2 linked regions of the Priestia megaterium genome follow. The protein of the gene in region 1 interacts with the protein of each later gene in a pairwise test. Links are inferred from orthologs where the notes say so. Each region holds a gene or a part of one and is shown on either strand. Other genes may lie near its edges.

Region 1 (9,088 bases):
ACCTCTTCTGGAGGCAGTGGTGCCCCGCAAGACCCAAATCAACTGCCTATTGAAGAATCATATATTGAAAATATTTTACGTTTAAATCGAGGAAAAATAGCGACTGTATATATGACGTTTGAAAATAATACGCAGTGGAACGCGAAGGTCTTTAGAGGTATTATTGAAGCGGCCGGACGCGATCATATCATTTTAAGCGATCCACAGACTGGAACGCGCTATGTACTGCTTATGGTTTATCTTGATTACATTACCTTCGATGAAGAAATTAAATACAATTATCCATTTGGCGGTGGAGGCCAACAGTTGAGCAATTATTCTCCGCGTTAAAAAAACCCCTTTTCAGGGGTTTTTTTATAGCCATTTTACAGCTGCAACAACAATTAAAATCCAGGCTACAATAAAAGCAACTCCACCTAGGGGAGTAATCGCGCCGAGAACTTTAATACCGGACGTACTTAATACATAGAGACTGCCTGAAAACAGCACAATCCCTGCAAACATAATCCAGCCCGAAGCTGTTAACAAAGAAGACTGAGGAAATTTGCTTAATAAAAACGCAATAACGAACAGCCCCATTGCATGGAACATTTGGTACTGCACTCCTGTTTTCCATACCTCTAAATACTTCTCTGAGATTTTCCCTTCTAACCCGTGTGCTCCAAAGGCACCAAGAGCAACCGCTAACATCGCATTGATTGCACCGATTATTAAAAATAGTTTCATGTTTTTCTCCTCACTTTAGAAATCAAACAAACTATCGCCGTTTGCATCATCTGATTTCAATTTCGTTCCTTCAAAATTAGGTTTGGATGACTGAATAATCTGTTGCTGCATAATCTCAGGCGATTGCATAATTTCCGGTGAAGACATGACAACAGGTTTTGAAACCGAGACAGGTTTCGATGCTGAAACCTCTTCATTTTGATCTAATGCAAGCTCACACAGTGCTTTGATAGCAACCAATTGATCTCGAACGTTCCCACTATTCGAATGGTGCTTCGCTTTTTGTACTTCTGCACTAATTTTATCAAGGAGCTGCGCCATTTTTATATCCATGTAGACACCTCATCTTACATTCAATATGACTTTATACAGCTATTTTATCAAAAGATGAAATAGGAGGCTATGTCTGAAGCTAATCTTCATGAAATGCTCACTTTTACACATCATCAATTTGCCAATCGATGGATTGACGTCCGTGTTGGAGCAAAAACTCATTTGCTCGTTGAAAATGATTATTGCCAAAAAAGCCTCGATTAGCTGAAAATGGGCTAGGATGCGGGCTTTCCAAAATTAAATGGTGTGAATGATGAATGAGCTCTTTTTTAGCTTGTGCATGTTTGCCCCACAGCAAAAACACGACCGGCTCCTCTTTTTGTGCCACTAATTCAATAATGCGGTCCGTCAGCTGTTCCCATCCTTTTCCTTTGTGAGAATTCGCTTCCCCTCTTCTAACCGTCAAAACAGTGTTAAGCAAAAGAACACCTTGTTCTGCCCATTTGACTAAATAACCGTTATTCGGAATGTGATAGTCCATTTCATTTTTCAGCTCTTTGTAAATATTCACTAAAGAAGGCGGTGTTTTGACTCCTGGTTGAACAGAGAAGCTCAGTCCATGCGCTTGATTTGGTCCATGATAAGGATCTTGTCCCAATATGACAACTTTTACATTTTTATAATCCGTATAGTGTAAAGCGTTAAAAATATCATATTTATCAGGATAAATGGTGTGGTGATTATATTCATCCACTAAAAATTCTCGAAGCTGTATGTAATAGTCTTTTTGAAATTCTTCTTCTAATAAAGGAGCCCAGTCATTTTTTAAAATACTCATTGCTTATCACCTCATAATAATCTTTTTTGTTATTTTATCGTAAACTCTGCCGCCTGCTCAAACGTTGCCTGCTTTAAATACGCTGAGAGCCTGGGCATATTTTAATATTGTCATGTTCAATGAAACTTTGTATACACTTATAAAGAGTGTATTTTTATATTAAAGGAGGGATTCCATATGATCATCAGCAATCCCCACCAAATAGACGTAACCTACAGCCTGGGTGTTACACCCGTTGAACCAATGATACCAAGAAAATACACCGTTTTCCCAGGTCAACACACTTCTGTTCCTTCCATTCAAATCGGCATTGAATTTGCCTACGATCATATGCAAAAAGAGCGGAACGAATATTTAGCATCCTTCGTCTTCGATAAAGGTTTTTATTCCCTTACTGTGTATTATTACATCGGTGCGCATACATCAACAGATGAAACCATTACACGCTACCTTCACTTTTTAGAACAGCTCCCTGTTATTCTATCGTCTATCTATCACGCTGATGCTTCCTTTTTCGAAAAACATCCACTTTTAATGCACTGTCCTATTTTTATCATTGCCGATAGCCCTGAGCTGCCATTTTCAACAAAAAAATCTATCGGTTCCCTGTATCAATATAAATAAATGAGAAAAGCTACTGTTAAAATAACGGTAGCTTTTTCTCCGTATTCGAAACAAAATACTTTTAAACTTGTTAAAAACATGGAATAATAACTACAAATTGTTTTAATCTATTTGCGTTAACCCTTTAAAATCGTTACAATTTATTAGTAGTTCTATACATAAAGGAAAAGGTAAACAAGCAATCATTCGTTTGTTTATAAAGGCCGAGTTTAACGGGCAATGAATCCCCAGATTTCATTTAAGTGTTGTCTGTTAAAGCGGAAAAAAATTGAACGTAACTACGACAAAGTGAGGTCCTAGAAGTAATGACAAATGTACAACCAAAATCCATTATCGTAATTTTTGGCGCTACAGGTGATTTAGCAAAACGTAAGTTATTCCCCTCTATTTTCCGCTTATATAAAGCGAACAAACTATCGGAAGATTTCGCTGTTGTTGGTGTCGCAAGAAGACCTTGGACTAATGACGAATTACGCGAAAATGTAAAAAAATCAGTGAGCAGTTTCAAAAACAGTGACGCTGACATTGAAAAGTTTGCTTCACATTTTTATTACCAACCGTTTGACGTAACAGATGTCGCTTCTTATCAAGAATTAAAAAGCCTAACAGAAAGCCTTGATGAGCAATACAACGTGCCTGGAAATCGTATTTTCTATCTAGCAATGGCACCTGAATTTTTCGGAACGATTGCTTCGAATTTAAAAAATGAAGGTTTAACACAAACAGAAGGCTGGAGCCGCCTAGTCATTGAAAAGCCGTTTGGCCATGATTATCCTTCTGCTAAAGAATTAAATGAACAAATTCGCCATGCATTTAAGGAAGATCAAATTTATCGTATCGACCACTATCTCGGTAAAGAAATGGTGCAAAATATCGAAGTTATCCGTTTTGCAAATGCTCTATTTGAACCGATGTGGAACAACCAATACATTTCAAACATCCAAATTACGTCTAGTGAGACGCTTGGTGTAGAAGACCGTGGCCGTTACTATGAATCTTCAGGTGCCCTTCGAGATATGGTACAAAACCATATGCTTCAAATGGTGGCCCTACTTGCAATGGAACCGCCGATTAAATTAACACCGGAAGAAATTCGCAGTGAAAAAGTAAAAGTATTGCGTGCTCTTCGCTCTTTATCAGTGGATGAAGTAGATGATTATTTTGTACGAGGTCAATACGGCAAAGGTGTACTTGAAGGAGAAGAAGTTATCGGCTATCGCGAAGGAAACTCGGTTGATCCTGAGTCTAATACCGCTACATTTGTATCTGGTAAGCTTATGATTGATAACTTCAGATGGGCTGGCGTACCGATTTATATCCGTACAGGTAAACGCATGAAAGAAAAAGCAACGACAATTGTTGTACAGTTCAAAGACTTACCAATGAACCTGTACTTCAATAAAGATAAAGAAATTCATCCAAACTTGCTTGTCATTCATATCCAACCGGAAGAAGGCATTACGCTTCACTTGAACGCGCGTAAAACGCCAGGTGCCACATCATCCACACCGATTAACTTGAACTATTGCAATAACTGTGGAGATAAAATGAATACACCGGAAGCTTATGAACGCCTTATTTATGATTGCATGCTTGGAGATGCAACGAACTTTACTCACTGGGATGAAGTAGCCCTTTCTTGGAAATTTGTTGATACTATCTCAGAAGCATGGGAAAGCACAAAAGCACAAAACTTCCCGAACTACGAATCAGGTTCAATGGGACCAAAAGAATCAGACGCATTGCTTGCTGAAGACGGTTTCCACTGGTGGCCAGTCGGAGAAGACAACTTCTCACCTAAAAAGTAAATAAAAAAAGCAGCTGTAGTATACAGCTGCTTTTCTTGTTTTTTATTTTAACCACTCAGTATGGAATACGCCCTCTTTATCAACACGTTGATATGTGTGAGCTCCGAAGTAGTCACGTTGCGCTTGTAAAAGGTTCGCTGGTAGCGTTTCTGTACGGTAGCTGTCATAGTAAGCTAATGCACTTGAGAAACTTGGTACAGGAATACCTTGTTTAACCGCAATTGAAATAACTTCACGAAGAGCCGACTGATAGCCTTCTACGATATCCTTGAAGTATGGGTCTAACAATAAGTTTGTTAGATCTGCATCGCGATCGTAAGCTTCTTTAATTTTTTGTAAGAATTGTGCACGGATGATACAACCACCGCGGAAGATCATTGCAATATCACCATACTGTAAATTCCAGTCATATTCTTCAGAAGCTGCTTTCATTTGAGCAAACCCTTGCGCATATGAACAAATTTTACTCATGTACAATGCTTTACGAATTGCTTCTACTAATTCGGTTTTATCGCCTTCAAATGCAGCTGCATTTGGACCGCTCAATACTTTGCTTGCTTTTACACGTTCTTCTTTCATAGCTGAAATAAAGCGTGCAAATACAGATTCTGTAATGATTGGTAGTGGTACACCTAAATCAAGCGCACTTTGGCTTGTCCATTTACCTGTACCTTTTTGACCTGCAGTATCTAAAATAACGTCTACAAGTGCTTTACCTGTTTCTTCATCTTTTTTCGTAAAGATATCAGCTGTGATTTCAATTAAGTAGCTATCTAGCTCGCCTTTATTCCATTCAGCAAATACTTCATGTAATTCATCTGTTTCTAAGCCTAATACGTTTTTCATGATGAAGTATGCTTCACAAATTAACTGCATATCGCCATACTCGATGCCGTTATGAACCATTTTTACGTAGTGACCTGCACCATTTGGTCCAATGTATGTGCAGCAATCATCGCCTTCAACTTTCGCTGAAATAGCTGTTAAGATTGGTTTTACAAGTTCATATGCTTCTTTTTGTCCGCCAGGCATGATTGAAGGTCCTTTTAATGCGCCTTCTTCTCCGCCGGATACGCCTGTACCGATGAAATGGATACCTAATTCTTCTAGCTCTTTGTTACGACGAATTGTATCCTGGAAGAATGTATTTCCGCCATCGATTAAAATGTCGCCTTTTTCTAAGTATGGTTTTAACGAATCAATTGTTGCATCTGTAGCAGCACCAGCTTTAACCATTAATAAAATTTTACGCGGTTTTTCAAGAGAATTAATAAACTCTTCCACACTGTATGTACCTGCAAAATTTTTACCTTCTGCTTCTGTTTTTAGGAACTCTTCTGTCTTTTCAGGAGAGCGGTTATAAACTGAAACAGAATAGCCTCTGCTCTCAATGTTTAGCGCCAAGTTTTTCCCCATAACCGCTAAACCGATAACACCGATTTGTTGTTTTGCCATGTTAAATTCTTCCCTTCATGTGTAATATGAATTGGTCAACCTAATCGTAACTGAACATATCATAAAGAAAGTTACAGATTCAAGTTTGATATAACCATAATCATACGTTTTATTATACACATTTGAAAAGAATCATGCTCACCGAACATTGATTATTTTGAAGAAAATTTCGATAAAATAAGTGAAATGAACGCAGTTACTAATCATCCGTACATTCTTAACTACCTTTAGACGCATTTTAACATTTTCTTAAACAATTACTTTTGTTAAAATATTAAGCAGTTAATCATTTCAATGAATTGATGATCAACACGGTTGTTACCGTTTTACTATATTTACTGCAGCTAAAAAAGCTGCACTAGTACTTATTTTGTTTTACGAAGAGGGATTTTATATATGACAAAACCAATCAAAGATCCGTTCAAAGAAAATTTTGATACGCTTGAAGAATTTGCTGATCGCATTAGCGAGGTATTGAACTGCCCTATTACGATTGAAGATGCTAATCATCGCTTACTAGCTTACAGCACCCATGATGAAAGAACGGACCAAGCGCGTATTGCTACGATTATTGGAAGAAGAGTTCCGGAAAAAGTCATTAACAACTTATGGAAAGAAGGCATTATTCCGAAACTGCTTGAGACAAATGAACCTGTGCGTGTGAAAAATATAAATGAAATCGGGCTTGGAGATCGTATAGCCATTTCTATCTGGAAAAATGAAGAAGTTCTAGGATTCATTTGGGCTGTGGAAATTGAGAAAGCCTTAGGCGATGAAGAAGTGGAGCTATTAAAAAAAGCTGCGAATGTATTAAAAAACAAATTGCTGCAGCTTCAAATTCGAAAATACAAACGAGAGGAGCGCTCACAGGAATTTTTCTGGAAATTATTAACTGGCCACATTAAGTCTCGCCAAGAAATTTCAGAAGCGTTTTATGAAGCTCAAATTACGGCTCCATCAGCGTTTTCCATTGCTATCTTCCGCTTCCAAGAAGATATTACGCCTGAAGCTGAACGCCAAATTTCGTATATGTTGAAAACAATGCACCGCTTAAAAATCGTTCTTTATACGATTGATTGCAATGATTTAATCTTACTGCTTTCTTTGGATGCGGTTGAAAATCCTCTTGATGAACAGCGAGATTTTGTAGACTATTTTAGAGGAAACATGCATGAACGCTTTGATGTTACTCAAATTAAAGCCAGCTGCAGCAGTATTTATTCATCGCACGATCATATCGAAAAAAGCTATAAAGAAGCTTTGAACGTATTAGATATGAAAAGTAAGTTTCCAGAAGAAACAAAAGAGATTATTAACTATCAAGAATTAGGTATTTATCAATTTCTAGATGTTATTTTAGACAAGCGCGTTCAAGATCAATTTGAAAACCATTCTTTAAAGAAGCTAACTGATTATGACCTTCGTCATAACAGTAACTTGGTGGAGACTCTTGAAGTATTTTTAAATAATGATAACAATATTAATGAAGCAGCCAAAGAATTAAATGTGCATATGAATACACTTAGCTATCGATTAAAGCGAATTTCAGAGATTGGTGATATCAACTTAAAGGATGTTAATCAAAAAATGACTCTTTATATTGATATTAAGTTAATGAAATATAAAAAATAACAGATAATGTTATATTTTTTAACAGAAAGCTATTTATTTATTTTCCGATAAATAAATAGCTCTTTTTTTATGTTTTCTTCCCTTAACAATGTTAGATAACCTGACATAAAAATTAAAAATTCTGATAAGTAAGCGGTTACATTTGTGTGTTTAAACAAAAACCGCTTCTTCAATTCTTCTTTCTAGACAAAGAAATTTCACAAAACTTTCTTTATACTAAAGATACACAAACGACCAAGGGGGAAATTAATCATGATTATTGGCGTACCAAAAGAAATCAAAAACAACGAAAACCGAGTAGCGATTACACCAGCAGGCGTAGCATCATTTGTTGGTACAGGTCATCGTGTATTAATTGAAAATGAAGCGGGTATTGGAAGTAACTTCACAAACGAAGATTATGTAAAAGCCGGAGCTGAAATTGTTGAGACAGCAGCTGACGTGTGGGCACAAGCTGAAATGGTCATGAAAGTAAAAGAACCATTAGCAAGTGAATACGGCTATTTTAGACCAGGTCTTATCTTATTCACTTACCTTCACTTAGCAGCTGAACCAGCACTGGCAAAAGCATTAAAAGATAGCGGTGTAACGGCTATTGCTTATGAAACAGTGGCAGTCAATCGTACATTGCCTCTATTAACACCTATGAGCGAAGTAGCAGGACGTATGGCTGCTCAAATTGGTGCACAATTCCTTCAAAAATCAAACGGCGGAAAAGGAATTTTATTAGCGGGTGTTCCTGGAGTTAGCCGCGGAAAAGTAACGATTATTGGAGGCGGCGGTGTTGGTACAAATGCTGCAAAAATCGCAATCGGCCTCGGTGCTGATGTAACAATTATTGATTTAAGTCCTGAACGCCTACGTCAATTAGACGATATCTTTGGCAACCAAATCAATACGCTAGTGTCAAATCCCTATAACATTGCGGATGCAGTAGCAGAGTCAGATTTAGTGATTGGTGCAGTATTAATCCCAGGTGCAAAAGCTCCAAAACTCGTAACAGAAGAAATGGTGAAAACCATGAAGCCAGGTTCTGTTATTGTTGACGTAGCAATCGACCAAGGTGGTATCGTTGAAACAATTGACCACATTACAACACACGATCAGCCTACTTATGAAAAGCACGGTGTTGTACACTATGCAGTTGCGAACATGCCAGGAGCAGTTCCACGCACATCAACGATTGCTTTAACAAATGTAACGGTACCTTACGCACTTCAAATTGCTTCTAAAGGTGTTCACAAAGCAATCGCTCAAAACGAAGCGTTAAAATTAGGAGTGAACGTTGCAAACGGAGCTATTACGTACGAAGCAGTTGCACATGATTTAGGTTATGATTATGTATCAGTAGACGTAGCTCTGGAAAAAGAATTAGCTTCTATTTAATAGATAGTAAAAAACGTCCTTAACCCTCTGTTAAGGGCGTTTTTATTTTGAATAAACAGCAATTAGCTGTAAAAAACACGACTATTTAAAGCTTTGTGTATCTGTTCACCGGTAATCTCCGGTACCATTGGCCAGAATTCAGGAGTAGGAAACATAAGGTTGCTAGGCGTTCTATTATGATTACCATCTAATTCATGAAATGGTTCAGGATCATCTGTCTCGTTAAACCGATTCGTAATAAACATAAAGTGACCTAATTCATGTGCAAGAAGATACTCATCTGTACTTGCATTTGTCATAATCACAAGTGGAAAAGAGTTATAAGTTACAGCAAGAGTCGATGAAT
Region 2 (3,614 bases), 840 kb from region 1 along the record:
CACCGCGTACTACAATTGGCATACCTGTTGTCATGCCACCTTCAAAGCCGCCTAAGTTGTTTGTTTTACGGGTATATCCATTCTCTTCATCCCATAGAATTTCGTCATGAACTTCGCTTCCTGGTCTGCGAGCCGCTTCAAATCCAATCCCAAACTCAACGCCTTTAAATGCATTAATGCTCATAACAGCTGCAGCAATCTTCGCATCTAATTTACGATCGTAATGGACATAGCTGCCCACTCCTGCTGGCACGCCTTCAATAATAACTTCTACTACGCCTCCGATCGAATCGCCGTTTTTCTTAGCATCATCGATTGCTTGCATCATGTCTTTCTCAACAGCTGAGTCAAAACATCTTACTGGAGAAGCTTCAGTGACTTCTTGAAGTTCCTCTAAGCTTTTGTATTGAGGAGGATTTGCCTGTACGCCGCCAATTTCTAATACATGTCCAGCTACAGAAATCCCGAACTGAGCAAGGATTTGACGAGCCACAGCACCTGCTGCTACCCTTACAGTTGTTTCACGAGCTGAAGAACGTTCTAATACATTTCTCATATCGCGATGACCATATTTAATAGCGCCGTTTAAATCGGCATGCCCTGGTCTTGGTCTTGAGATTTTACGCTTTACTTCTTCTGATTCTTCTTCAGAAATTGGCTCGATGCCCATAATTTTTGTCCAGTGTTTCCAGTCGTTATTTTCTACCGCTAACGTAATAGGAGATCCTAGCGTATAGCCGTGGCGAACACCGCTTAAAATTTCCGCTTGATCTTTTTCAATTTGCATACGTCTTCCGCGACCATGACCTTTTTGTCTTCGCGCTAAATCTGTATTGATGTCTTCGGCTGTTAAAGGAAGTCCTGCGGGAACACCCTCTAAAATAGTAGTCAACTGTGGACCATGTGATTCTCCTGCTGTTAAATATCGCATAATCGTACCTCCGCTTAATATGTATTATTCGTCAGAATTTTTCCATTTTTAAATATGACTATACCATACTATAACATAAGAATATATAAAAAGTTTCACCTCAGCTTGTAAGAAATCGCTTCAGGTTATCTCAATTAAATGGTCTTTACTTTTCTGTAAAAAAACGTATCAGCCGTTTCAAACCCATACTTTTGCGGAGTGAAAATCTGCTCTGTGCTCCCTACAAATAAGATGCCTCCAGGTGCTAAAGCTCTGCTAAACTTTTCATATAAAGCATGCTTTGCTTCATCGGTAAAATAAATAAGCACGTTTCGACAAACAATCAAGTCAACGTTTTTAGGAAAAGAGTCTGACAGTAAGTTATGTTTTTGAAAAATAACTGTTTTTTTGATTTTTTCATCTAATAAGTACCCGGTTCCTCTTTGTTGAAAGTACTTATTTTTCATCGAAACAGGCATTTCCTGAAGTGAACGTTCATCATAAAAGCCTATTTTTGCTTTTTCTATCACTTTTTCATCCAGATCGGTCGCCAATATAGAAATACGCGAAAGCGGAAAAAATGTTGATAAAACCATCGCTAGTGTATACGGCTCTTCCCCTGTTGAACAGGCAGCGCTCCACACTTTCAGATCTGTTTTTCCTTTTACAAGAGTCGGTAAAATTTTTTGCTCCAATATATCCCACCGCTGATAGTTGCGATAAAACTCTGACACGTTAATCGTCATCCGATCTAAAAACTCCTCAAGCAGTTCGTTGTTACTGTTCATTGCTCGATAATATTCAAAAAAACTAGAAAAACCTTTTTTTTCATACAGCGAGGTGAGGCGGCGGTGCATTTGAGACTGCTTATATAGTGATAAATCAATGCCTGTTTTTGTTTTTATTTTCTCCACAAACGCGTCGTATTCATCTATCATTTTTGACTCTCCTTTCTCATTCCTATACGTTTATGTTAGACGTATAAAGAAATAAAACCTTTATATACGCTTATCTTCTTATTAATATATCGGAATACATTATGAAAATGTTTATGCGGGGAAATCTTTGCACTTAATAGCCTAGAAGCCTATTTATACACACAATAAAAAAGACGAATGAAAATTCATTCGTCTTTTTGCGCTATCTAAATTAGTAAATCCAAGCGTCTGCGTCTTTTTTATAGAAAGTCAGCTCTTCACTTTCAAAGAATAAGCTGATTTCACGCTCCGCACTTTCTGGTGAATCTGAGCCGTGAATAATATTCTTATCCACAATCAGTCCATAATCACCTCGAATAGTCCCAGGAAGCGCTTCTTGAGGGTTAGTTTTCCCCACCATTTGACGTGATACTGAAATCACGTTTTCACCTTCCCATACCATAGCAAAAACTGGACCTGATGTGATAAATTTCACTAACTCACCGAAGAAAGGTTTCTCTTTATGTTCACCATAGTGTGTTTCAGCTAATTCCTGCGAAATATGCATAAGCTTAGCTCCAACTAATTGAAAACCTTTTTTCTCAAAGCGAGAAATAACCTCACCAATAATGCTTCTTTGTACCCCGTCTGGTTTGACCATTAAAAACGTTTTTTGTATCATTTTACTCTCCACCCCTGAAGTTCATGATATGTAAACAAGTTTTGAAAGCGCAATCACACCTCATGAAGATATTAACATTGTTTCGAGCAGTTTACAACTTATGAAAGTAAATAAATCAAAATTTCCGTTTTCCAATGTACTTCGCAATTTGATGCAGCGTTTTTTTCGCCTTGTTTGGCGGCAGTTCTTCTAAAATGCTCATCGCTTTTTGCAGATAACGATCGCTCATCTCAAATGAACGTTCAATGGCGTTAGAAGATTTAATATCAGAAATAATTTCATCGATCAGCTCTTGCTCATATTCCCTCTCGAAAAGCTGTTCTACTTTATCTCGAAACTCAGCATTTTCAATGGCATACAAAACTGGCAGCGTAATATTTCCTTGCAGTAAGTCGCTGCCAACTGGTTTCCCAAGCTGTTCTTCTGATGAGATAAAATCTAAAATGTCATCCGTAATTTGAAATGACATTCCCACGTAATATCCAAACCAAAATAAACGTTTATGTATATCTTCAGGAGCTCCCGCTGCAATTGCGCCTAACTGACAGCTTGCAGCAATTAGCAGTGCCGTTTTACGTTTAATTCTACGCAGATACACGCGTAAGTTTTGGTTTAGGTTGTATTTGTCCTTAATCTGTTCAATTTCACCGAGCGTTAATTCCACCATCGTATTAGATAAAATTTTATGTGCTTCCACATCTTTAACCTCACTCATAACTTCAAGTGCACGAGCAAAGATGTAATCCCCTGTATACATAGCAATACGATTGTCCCATTTTGCCTTAATTGTTGGTTTTCCCCGTCGCTTATCAGCGTCATCAATAACATCATCATGAACAAGAGACGCCATATGAATCAGCTCAAGCGCTACTGCCACATGTTTGATTTGGTCGATATTGTAATGCCCAAATTTAGCTGCCAACAAAACAAATACAGGGCGAATTCGTTTCCCCCCTGCTTGTAAAAGGTGAAGAGAAGCATCTGTGATAAGTGTTTCATCGGTATGAACAGTTTGTTCAAGTTCTTTCTCAATAAGGGTAATATCCGTATTCAAAAAAGCGTACATCATTTTTAGTTTCATTGGACTCACCTTGCATTATATATT

The links.
Region 2: the proteins of CEQ83_RS25370 (region 1) and ndk interact in binary tests that used the Escherichia coli proteins (3 or more experiments, as listed by UniProt). The link is inferred for Priestia megaterium from one-to-one orthologs.

The regions. Positions count from the first base shown.
Region 1 is NZ_CP023317.1:4,941,328-4,950,415, forward strand. What follows is about bases 1-2,875. They hold CEQ83_RS25370 (uracil-DNA glycosylase), read right to left. Parts: upstream 1,838-2,875; coding sequence 1,163-1,837; downstream 1-1,162. Other genes in these bases: gerQ (spore coat protein GerQ), read left to right, coding at 1-330; CEQ83_RS25360 (DUF423 domain-containing protein), read right to left, coding at 355-726; CEQ83_RS25365 (YwdI family protein), read right to left, coding at 742-1,059; CEQ83_RS25375 (staygreen family protein), read left to right, coding at 2,015-2,461; zwf (glucose-6-phosphate dehydrogenase), read left to right, coding at 2,767-2,875. Also shown: more of zwf, read left to right, coding at 2,876-4,269; gndA (NADP-dependent phosphogluconate dehydrogenase), read right to left, coding at 4,312-5,724; CEQ83_RS25390 (PucR family transcriptional regulator), read left to right, coding at 6,121-7,356; ald (alanine dehydrogenase), read left to right, coding at 7,609-8,742; CEQ83_RS27505 (hypothetical protein), read right to left, coding at 8,805-9,088. UniProt on the Escherichia coli protein: Excises uracil residues from the DNA which can arise as a result of misincorporation of dUMP residues by DNA polymerase or due to deamination of cytosine.
Region 2 is NZ_CP023317.1:4,099,094-4,102,707, forward strand. What follows is about bases 785-3,610. They hold ndk (nucleoside-diphosphate kinase), read right to left. Parts: upstream 2,510-3,610; coding sequence 2,060-2,509; downstream 785-2,059. Other genes in these bases: aroC (chorismate synthase), read right to left, coding at 785-931; CEQ83_RS20945 (CheR family methyltransferase), read right to left, coding at 1,066-1,848; hepT (heptaprenyl diphosphate synthase component II), read right to left, coding at 2,625-3,590. Outside these bases: more of aroC, read right to left, coding at 1-784. UniProt on the Escherichia coli protein: Major role in the synthesis of nucleoside triphosphates other than ATP. The ATP gamma phosphate is transferred to the NDP beta phosphate via a ping-pong mechanism, using a phosphorylated active-site intermediate.